DNA from 3 places in the Megamonas funiformis genome. Region 3 is predicted to be linked to each of the others. Evidence: riboswitches for the same ligand, from Rfam matches in the RefSeq annotation. Region 3 holds a riboswitch; each other region holds the start of a gene.
The links. Region 3 has a riboswitch for thiamine pyrophosphate ahead of thiC (phosphomethylpyrimidine synthase ThiC). Riboswitches for the same ligand answer to the same signal wherever they lie in the genome.
Positions count from the first base shown of each region.

Region 1 (3,292 bases), 850 kb from region 3:
TATGTTATACTTTAGTTTCATATTTGCTTACAAAACATATTATAAAAGCTAAAAGTCAAATTGTCAAACATTATTTTGACTTTTTGACATTTATTTTTAAAAATTTTTTATCTATACTAAAAATCTTTATATTATAATAAGATAGAGGTGATTTTATTTATGGAAAGACTCATAGGATTTGCCCCATCTATTGATGAAAATTGTACAACTATTATCTTAGGTTCAATGCCAAGTGTGAAATCTTTGGAACAGCAACAATATTATGCTCATCCTCAAAATAGATTTTGGAAATTAATGGCTATATTTTTTAATGAAGGAATAATACCAACTATTTATCAAGAGCGACTAGAATTATTGAGAAAAAATCATATTGCGCTATGGGACTCTATAGATTCTTGTATTCGAGAAGGTAGTTTAGATAGTGCTATTTGCGATGAAGTGCCAAATGATTTTAAAGCTTTATTTGCTAAATATCCTAAGATAAAGACTATTTGTTTTAATGGCGGAAAATCTTTTCAGTGCTTTAAGAAATATAATAAAGATATTTTAAAAGATAAAACATATACTTTTTATACTTTGCCATCTACAAGTCCAGCAAATGCTAAATTTCGTTTGCCGATGCTTCAAGAAGTTTGGCAACAAGCTTTAGCTAGACATATAAACAATAAATAGATTTTATAAAATAAAAAAGGTACCTACAAAATATTTCATAGGTACCTTTTCGTTATTATCATGGTAATGTTCTTAATTTATCAAGTGGCCAGAAGATGAGTATTGCTTTACCTTTGATTAAATCAAATGGTACCATGCCTACATCAGCGAAACGACTATCTTCGGAATTATTGCGATTATCGCCCATTACAAAGATATGTCCTTCTGGTACAGTAGCCAGTGGATAATCGCCTCTAGTTGTGCTTAAGATATATGGTTCATTTTTTAATTCCCCATTTACATAAATATGACCATCTTTGATTTCAATAGTATCTCCAGGAATTGCAATTACACGTTTGATAAAATCACGGCTAGGGTCTTTTGGATATTGGAATACCAAGATATCACCGCGTTCAGGGTCATGTAAATTATAAATAAATTTATTAACGACTAAACGCTCTTGATTTTGTAATGTCGGACGCATAGAAGGTCCATCAACTAAATATAATTCTACTACAAAATGACGAATGAATAAGGCTAAGACAACAGCGATAGCTATGGAAATAACCCAATCTTTAATTTCACTACCTAAAGATGACTCTTTTTTATCAGCCATGATAATCCTCCCTCTACTAGAACATACTAATAAAACAAAAGGGACTTGCCATAGGCAGTCCCTCTTATGAAGATATTAGCGTCTTTCTTTAATACGAGCAGCTTTACCAGTAAGGTTACGAAGATAATAAAGTTTTGCTCTACGAACAATACCTCTACGAGTAACTTCGATTTTTGCAAGGCGTGGGGAATGTACTGGGAAAGTACGTTCAATACCAACACCATAAGAAATTCTTCTTACTGTGAAGTTTTCACGAACGCCAGAACCTTGGCGAGCGATTACAACACCTTCGAACATCTGAATACGTTCGTTGGATCCTTCAACTACTTTTACATGTACGCGAACGCTATCGCCAGGGATGAATTTAGGGATATCGTTACGTAATTGTTCCTGTTCTAAAGCCTGAATAATATTCATTATTTTTCCTCCTTAATTCAAACGTTCATATAAGAATATCTCACAGCGGACCGTTTGTTGCATACTAGGTTATTTTATCATATAAAAATAGGCTATGCAATATATTTTTTGGAGATTTTTCGAGAGTTTGACAAATATTTTAGGATAATTTATATTAAAGGCAGAATATGAAAAAGGGAGCTTGTAGACAGGCTGAGAGGAAGTTGTGAACTTCGACCTATGACCTGATTTGGATAATGCCAACGTAGGGAAATATTAGTTTGATTACGTATTTTCAAGGAAATGGCATGGCTATTTCCTTTTTTTATTTTTAAATATTTTTATTTTTTATGAGGTGATTTTTTGTCTACATTTTTTACATCAACAAATAATTCTAGTTTTAATGTATCATTGATTTGGTTTGGTACAGCAGTCTCTGTGGCTGAAATCATGACAGGAACTTTTTTAGCACCACTTGGCATGAAAGATGGATTTTTAGCTATTTTAGTAGGTCATGTAATTGGTGGAATTATTCTTTATTTAGCAGGGATTATCGGTGCTAATAAACGTTGTAGTGCTTCTGAAAGTATTAATTTATCTTTTGGTAAGTTGGGTTCTGTTAGTTTCTCTCTATTAAATACTATTCAATTAATAGGTTGGACTTCTATAATGACCATCATTGGGGCACAAGCTTTTAATAAATTAATGGCATCTTTATGGAATATGGGAGAAAATACTATTTTATGGACAATTATTATAGGTCTTTTTCCTTGCATTTGGATTTTTAGTACAATGGATTTTGTAAGTAAGATAAATAAAGTAGTAATGCTTTGTTTATTGCTTGCTTCTTTATATTTAGGTTTTGGGGCTGTAGTTTCTGCAAATGAAGTGGTAACTTCTTTAGATGAAAGTATGAGTTTTGGCATGGCGGTAGAATTAAATATTGCTATGTGTTTATCATGGATGCCAGTTATTTCAGATTATACAAGAACACTTAAAAATCAATCTACAGGTACATTGAGCTGTGTAGTGGCATATTGTTTTGGCAGTATTTTAATGTATACAATTGGCTTAGGTAGTGCTGTTCATTATGGGATAACAGATATTTGTGATATTTTCATGTTATCTGGATTGGGTGTTATTTCTTTAGTTGTTATTTTATTATCTACAGTAACAACAAATTTCATTACGATAAATTCTTCAAGTATTTGTTTAAATCATATCAGTAATCAATTAGATGTAAAATATACAGCGTTTTTTGTATGTATAATTTCTACATTGCTTGCTATTTTCTTATCCATGGAACAATATGAAACTTTCCTTTATTTTATAGCAGCAACTTTTGCACCGTTATTTGCTATTGCTTTTTCTGAATATTTCTTTAGCTATAATATTTATCATCAAAATTCACTTATCACTGGTAAAAATTGTCTTTTATGGTTAATTGGTTTTATAGCTTATGAATTGTTGATTGATTACAGCACTTTTATTGGGATTACTGTGCCAGTTATGTTAGCTATAGCCATTATTAATATTTTTGTTAATCAATTGATTGGAGCAAAAAAATTTAGTTTAAATAAGAGATATTAAAAGTATTTTATTATTTAGCCATAAATCTAAAAGTAAACA
Region 1 is NZ_CP048627.1:1,069,778-1,073,069, forward strand. Features, by position in the region: gene GXM21_RS05280 (DNA-deoxyinosine glycosylase) at 160-672, shown strand; gene lepB (signal peptidase I) at 731-1,267, opposite strand; gene rplS (50S ribosomal protein L19) at 1,343-1,684, opposite strand; TPP riboswitch at 1,848-1,954, shown strand; gene GXM21_RS05295 (cytosine permease) at 2,027-3,253, shown strand.
Region 1: linked by a shared signal. The riboswitch ahead of GXM21_RS05295 (cytosine permease) and the one ahead of thiC (phosphomethylpyrimidine synthase ThiC) in region 3 are both predicted to bind thiamine pyrophosphate.

Region 2 (3,292 bases), 1.0 Mb from region 3:
AAAACCACAAGCGATATCTTTATCTTTGATGTAATTTGTAAATTGGATTAAATCTTCACGATTTAAATATTCTTCGTGTAAGATTTTCCCTGTACTATCATAACAATATTGACCATTAAAAGTAATATAACCAGTGAATAAATCGCCAAATTCATCAATTAAAAATTTCAAGTCATATGGCGGACGACCAGTTGCGATAAATAATTTTATTCCTTTTGCTTTTAAAGTATGTAAAGCTTGTATTGTAGATTCAGGAATTTTATGTGTTTTAAAGCTAACTAATGTACCATCAATATCAAAGAAAATAGCTTTTATCATCATATCACCGTACTTTCATTAGAATTATAAAATATAAATCAATTATAACAAATTTTAAGCTAGTACGTATATTGTTTTTATGCTATATTATAAACAATAATTATTGACTAGATAAATATAGAAAGAGATGTGAATGATTTTCATGAATGCAACTTTAAAAAATATTACGGCTATGCTTATTTTTGGTAGTATCGGTTTATTTGTGCGCAATATCGAACTTGCAAGTTCGCAAATAGCCCTAGTGCGTGGTTTTGTAGGTGCTTTTATTTTATTTATCGCTATGGTATGTTTGCACAAAAAAATAAATCGAAATGTTTTAATAAAAAATTTACGCTATTTATTAATATCTGGTGTAGCTATAGGTTTTAACTGGATTTTTTTATTTCAAGCATATAATTATACAACGATAGCTACAGCGACACTTACATATTATTTAGCACCTACTTTTGTAGTATTATTATCTCCATTTATATTGAAAGAAAGTTTATCGCTATTTAAAATCATCTGTGTAATTTTATCTTTATTAGGTATGGCATTAGTCGCTGGCATATTCAATGACAATCAATCTGGTGTGAATGATTTTATCGGTGTACTGTATGGAATATCTGCTGCATTATTTTATGCGATTGTAGTCTTAGCAAATAAATTTTTCAAAGATATTTCTGCCATTGATAGCAGTATTGCTCAATTATTATTAGCTTCAATAATTTTATTGCCTTATGTAATCTATCAGGGAAATTCATGGAGCATGAGTGGTTTTTCGTTATTATCTTTGGCTATATTAGGCATTATACATACAGGTATAGCGTATTTATTATATTTTTCTTCACTACAAGAATTACCAGCACAAAAAGTTGCTATTTTTAGCTATTTAGACCCAGTAACTGCGATTATTTTATCCACAGTTCTTTTAGCTGAGCCGATGAGTATTTCTCAATGGATTGGAGCGATTTTGATATTAGGTTCTTTACTTGTCAGTGAGTTGTTCAAGAAAAATAATTAAACTTATTGACAAATGATAATTTATAAATTATATTGTATATATAAATTAATAACAGGGAGCTAGTAAACTGGCTGAGAGGAAGTTGTGAACTTTGACCTATAACCTGATTTGGATAATGCCAACGTAGGATAATAATTATGATGTATTTGCAATTAGAAGAGATGGCATTTTGTCATCTCTTTTTTATTTTAACACACATCTATATATTAATTTTTAAAATCACATAGAGTTGACCATGTGATTGAACAGGAGTTCATGAAGGGGTGCACCACCGCGGGTGTATCTTTTTGTGGACTCCTTTTTTAATAAAATTTCTCAAAAGATAAAAAATAAGGAGGTCTTATTTTGATAATAGTTAATGGACAAAATCAAGAAATATCTTTGCCTATGGATTTAGTTACTTATTTGCAAGAAAATAATTATTCTTTAGATAAGATAGCTATAGAGTTAAATGGTCAAATAGTCCCAAAAGCAAAATATGCACAAACTATTTTAAATCCTAATGATAAATTAGAAATCGTAACTTTTGTTGGTGGTGGCTGATAATGGCAGATATTTTGGCAAAAGAATTAATTTATCAAACTTTAAATGACCGCCATGGCATAGTCAACCAAGAAAAATTAAATAATGCTAAAGTTGCTATAGCCGGTCTTGGTGGTTTAGGCTCTAATATCGCTGTGGCACTAGCTAGAATAGGTGTAGGTCATTTACATTTAATTGATTTTGACAAAGTAGATATCAGCAATCTCAATAGACAACATTATTTCATCTCACATCTAAATGAATACAAAACGCAAGCTCTAGCCGAGCAATTACAAATGATAAATCCTTATTTAAATATCGTTACTGATTGTATAAAGGTAACAGAAGATAATATTTTTTCATTGTTTAAAGATGAAGATATCATCTGTGAAGCTTTTGACGTTCCTGAAAATAAGGCGATGTTAGTAAATAAGGTATTAGAGCTTTTCCCTGAAAAATATATCATTTCTGGAAGTGGTATGGCGGGTTTTGGTCATAGCAATGAAATTCATACTCGTAAGGTGATGGGCAAATTTTATATCTGTGGTGATGAAAAAACTGCATTATCCAATGAAAATAGTTTAATGGCTCCTAGAGTAGCTATTTGTGCTGGTCATCAAGCAAATTTAATCACTCAATTGATTTTAGAAAATAATTTATAAAGAAGGTATCATATTATGTGGCAATTAGGAAAACATCAATTCAATTCAAGATTTATTTTAGGTTCTGGTAAATATTCTTTAGAATTAATTCAAGCAGCAATCAATGAAGCAAAAGCTGAAATTGTAACTTTAGCACTTCGTCGTGTAAATAATGGTGGTATGGCTAATATTTTAGATTACATTCCTAAAGATATAGCACTGCTTCCTAATACTTCTGGAGCTAGAAATGCTGATGAAGCCATTCGCATAGCTCGTTTATCTAAAGAACTTTGTGGCAGTGATTTAGTAAAAATTGAAATTATGCGCGATAGTAAATATCTTTTACCTGATAATTATGAAACTATCAAAGCTACTGAAGTTTTAGCTAAAGAAGGTTTCACTGTTATGCCTTATATGTATCCAGATTTAAATGTAGCTAGAGATTTAGTAAATGCTGGTGCTAGTTGTGTAATGCCTCTTGGGGCTCCCATCGGCTCTAATAAAGGTTTATGTACAAAAGAATTTATTCAAATTCTCATAGATGAAATCGACTTACCAATTATTGTAGATGCTGGTATTGGTAGACCTTCTCAAGCTTGTGAAGCTATGGAAATGGGTGCTACTGCTATTATGGCTAATACTGCTATAGCAATAGCAGGTGATGTCGTTCGCATGGCAAAAGCTTTTAATTATGCTATTGAAGCAGGACGCCTTGCTTATGAAGCAAAATTAGGTCGTGTAAAAGCACAAGGAGCAAGTGCATCTTCTCCATTGACAGGATTTTTACAAGATTAATTATTAATTTAAT
Region 2 is NZ_CP048627.1:1,255,460-1,258,751, forward strand. Features, by position in the region: gene GXM21_RS06350 (Cof-type HAD-IIB family hydrolase) at 1-321, opposite strand, end outside; gene GXM21_RS06355 (DMT family transporter) at 452-1,321, shown strand; TPP riboswitch at 1,364-1,467, shown strand; gene thiS (sulfur carrier protein ThiS) at 1,667-1,864, shown strand; gene thiF (sulfur carrier protein ThiS adenylyltransferase ThiF) at 1,867-2,505, shown strand; gene GXM21_RS06370 (thiazole synthase) at 2,521-3,279, shown strand.
Region 2: linked by a shared signal. The riboswitch ahead of thiS (sulfur carrier protein ThiS) and the one ahead of thiC (phosphomethylpyrimidine synthase ThiC) in region 3 are both predicted to bind thiamine pyrophosphate.

Region 3 (3,292 bases):
GTAGAAGGTACAGGTTTAGGTCTCGCTATCGTTAAACATATTGCTGAATTCCATCATGCTAATTTAACAATTCAAAGTAAACCTAATGAAGGAACTTGTATCAGAATTCACTTTTCTTTAAAATCAGATTAAAAAATTTTTTAAACCCCTATTTTAGGGGTTTTCTTATTGTTTAAGCTAAAATTTTTGGTATAATAAGTAGAGTAACAAATTTTATAATATATATAATGAGGGTGCATGCTTATGCGATTAATAAAAAATATTATTTGTCTTACTGTATTAATGGTTTTCACATTATTCCATACTCAAATTAGTTTTGCGGCTGATTCTGAATGGTATTGGATTAGCTCAGATGATAAATATAGTAAATATTTTTCTATGACAAGAATTACTACTGTTTCTAGTCAAAATAACATTCCTACTTGTATTGAAGACTGGATAAAAACAGGTTACGCTCCAGGTGGAGCAGCTGAAACTATAGCTAATATGAAACTTCCTATCAATGACCCTAATCAATTAGTCTATAGCTTAGCTCGTGTTCAAATCAATCCTCAAGAAAGAACCTTACGCTATATGGAAGAAATCTTCTATGATAAAGATGGCAAGGCTCTTTATACACTCAAATATGATAATCCTGTAAATAAAGATATCAACTCTCAATCTTTTGATGAAAAATTCTATGCTATGATTGTAGACCGTGTATTCAATAAAGGTGAAGGCGGTCGTCTTATTTCTAATGCTCGTTGGCTTGGCTTATGGAGCAATGAATCTGGAGAAAGCAGTGCTGATACAGCAACACTTCGTCAGATAGATAACAATATTATTGTTTGGATTTGGCAAGAAAACAAAGACTCTGCTGGTAATGTTTCCTCTATCCAATTCATGAAAAAAGAATATAACATACAAAATCTAACAGCTAGAACATTAAAATATAATTTCTGGTCTCCTGATACAAATTGGATTGATAAAACACCTAATCTCGACAAAAATATGCATTCTATCATTCCTGAAAACACAGAAGATGTAGAATTCAAGAAAATAAGATATTATGCTAATAAATATCCTGAATGGGCAACACGTTATCAAATCAATAAAACAGCAACAACAGCTACTGTTCCAACAAACACAACAGCAACTACTACAACTCCAACACCTACTACACCTGTAAACTCTACTACAACATCACCAGCTGCTAGTGGTGTTACAAATCCTATTGGCTCTGTAGGTCCTATTGGAGCTCCTATAAATTAAAATTTGCGACTTAGTTTTAGTTATGCTAAAATTTAGCTTATTAAATTCATCTAACTAAATTAGATTGAAATTGCGGCTGTAGCTCAGACGGATAGAGCATTCGCCTCCTAAGCGAAGGGTCGCGTGTTCGACTCACGCCAGTCGCACCATTAATTTAATAATTAAACAATAAAAGGATATCAAATGATATCCTTTTTTTATTTTCATTTTTAAAATCTTGTTTTTTCTTGAAGAATAAACTATAATATAAGAAAATTGAAAAAATCCACTAGGGGTGCTTATAAAAGCTGAGAGGAAATATTCCGACCCTTAGAACCTGATTTGGTTAAGACCAACGTAGGGAAGTGGCAAATAAATGATTATCAAGGCAGATTTGCAACTTTCTTTTCATATCTGCTTATTTTTTTGCCATTTATCACTTATATTATGGAGGCAAAATTATGACAATGACACAAATGCAATCAGCTAGAGCTGGTAAAATCACTGATGAAATGAAAATCGTAGCTCAAGAAGAAAAAATGGATATTGAAACACTTCGTGAACGCGTTGCCAATGGTACTATCGCTATTTGTGCTAATATCAATCATCAAAATTTACACCCTTATGGTGTAGGCGAAGGACTTTGTACTAAAGTAAATGCTAATATCGGCACATCTAGTGCTTTTCCTGACCCAGCTCCTGAAATCGAAAAATTAAATGTCGCTATCGCATCTGGTGCCCATTCTGTAATGGATTTAAGCACAGGAAATAATATTGATGCTTCTCGTCAAGCTATTTTAAAACATTCCACTGTAATGGTAGGAACTGTGCCAATTTATCAGGCAACAGTTGATGCCATCAAAGCTCATGGTGCTGTCGTGAAAATGACTGAAGAAGATTTACTTCATGCCATTGAAAAACAAGCCAAAGATGGTGCTGATTTCATGACTATTCACTGCGGTGTAACTATGGATGTAATCAATCGCATGAAAGCAGAAGGTCGTTATATGGACGTAGTTAGTCGTGGTGGTTCATTCATCACAGGCTGGATGCTCTATAATGAAAAAAATAATCCACTCTATGAACGCTATGATGATATCTTAGATATCTGTGCAAAATATGATGTTACTATGAGTCTTGGCGATGGTCTTCGTCCTGGCTGTCTTGCTGATGCTACTGACCATGCTCAAATTCAAGAACTTTTAAATTTAGGTGGACTTGTAAAACGCGCTTGGGATAGAGGTGTACAAGTCATGGTTGAAGGTCCAGGTCATGTACCATTTGACCAAATAGCTACAAATATGAAATTGCAAAAAAGCATTTGTCATAATGCTCCATTTTACGTTCTTGGCCCACTTGTTACTGATATTGCTCCTGGATATGACCATATCACTGCTGCAATCGGTGGAACTATGGCAGCTTCTTGCGGTGCAGATTTTCTTTGCTATGTAACTCCTGCTGAACATCTTGCTTTACCAAATGTTCAAGATGTAAAAGATGGTGTTATTGTAACTAGAATTGCCGCTCATGCTGCTGATATCGTAAAAAATGTACCTGGTGCAAAAGATTGGGATTTAAATATGGCTAAAGCTCGTAAAAAACTTGATTGGGAAGAACAAATGAATTTAGCTATCGACCCACAAACAGCTCGTCAAAGACGCGCTTCACGCAATCCAGAAGGCACAACTGCTTGCTCTATGTGTGGCGATTATTGTGCTGTTGAAATCGTCAATAAATACCTCGGTGCTACAATCGAACATTGTTAATTTAAAAATGCAGGATAATCCCTGCATTTTTTCATTCATTATGATAAAATTTTTATAGATATTCTTATATCTCATAAAATTATTGATGAAAGAAGGTATTGTTATGAGTAATCATATTGAAGCCAAAATCGGAGAAGTTGCTGATGTCGTTTTACTTCCTGGCGACCCATTACGTGCAAAATACATCGCTGAAAAATTTCTAGAAAATCCTGTCTGCTACAATCATATTCGCAATATGTTTGGCTATACTGGAACTTATAAAGGCCATAAAGTTTCTATCCAAGGAACTGGTATGG
Region 3 is NZ_CP048627.1:216,613-219,904, reverse strand. Features, by position in the region: gene GXM21_RS01010 (sensor histidine kinase) at 1-132, shown strand, start outside; gene GXM21_RS01005 (hypothetical protein) at 244-1,251, shown strand; tRNA gene GXM21_RS01000 (tRNA-Arg) at 1,324-1,400, shown strand; TPP riboswitch at 1,512-1,611, shown strand; gene thiC (phosphomethylpyrimidine synthase ThiC) at 1,692-2,996, shown strand; gene deoD (purine-nucleoside phosphorylase) at 3,100-3,292, shown strand, end outside.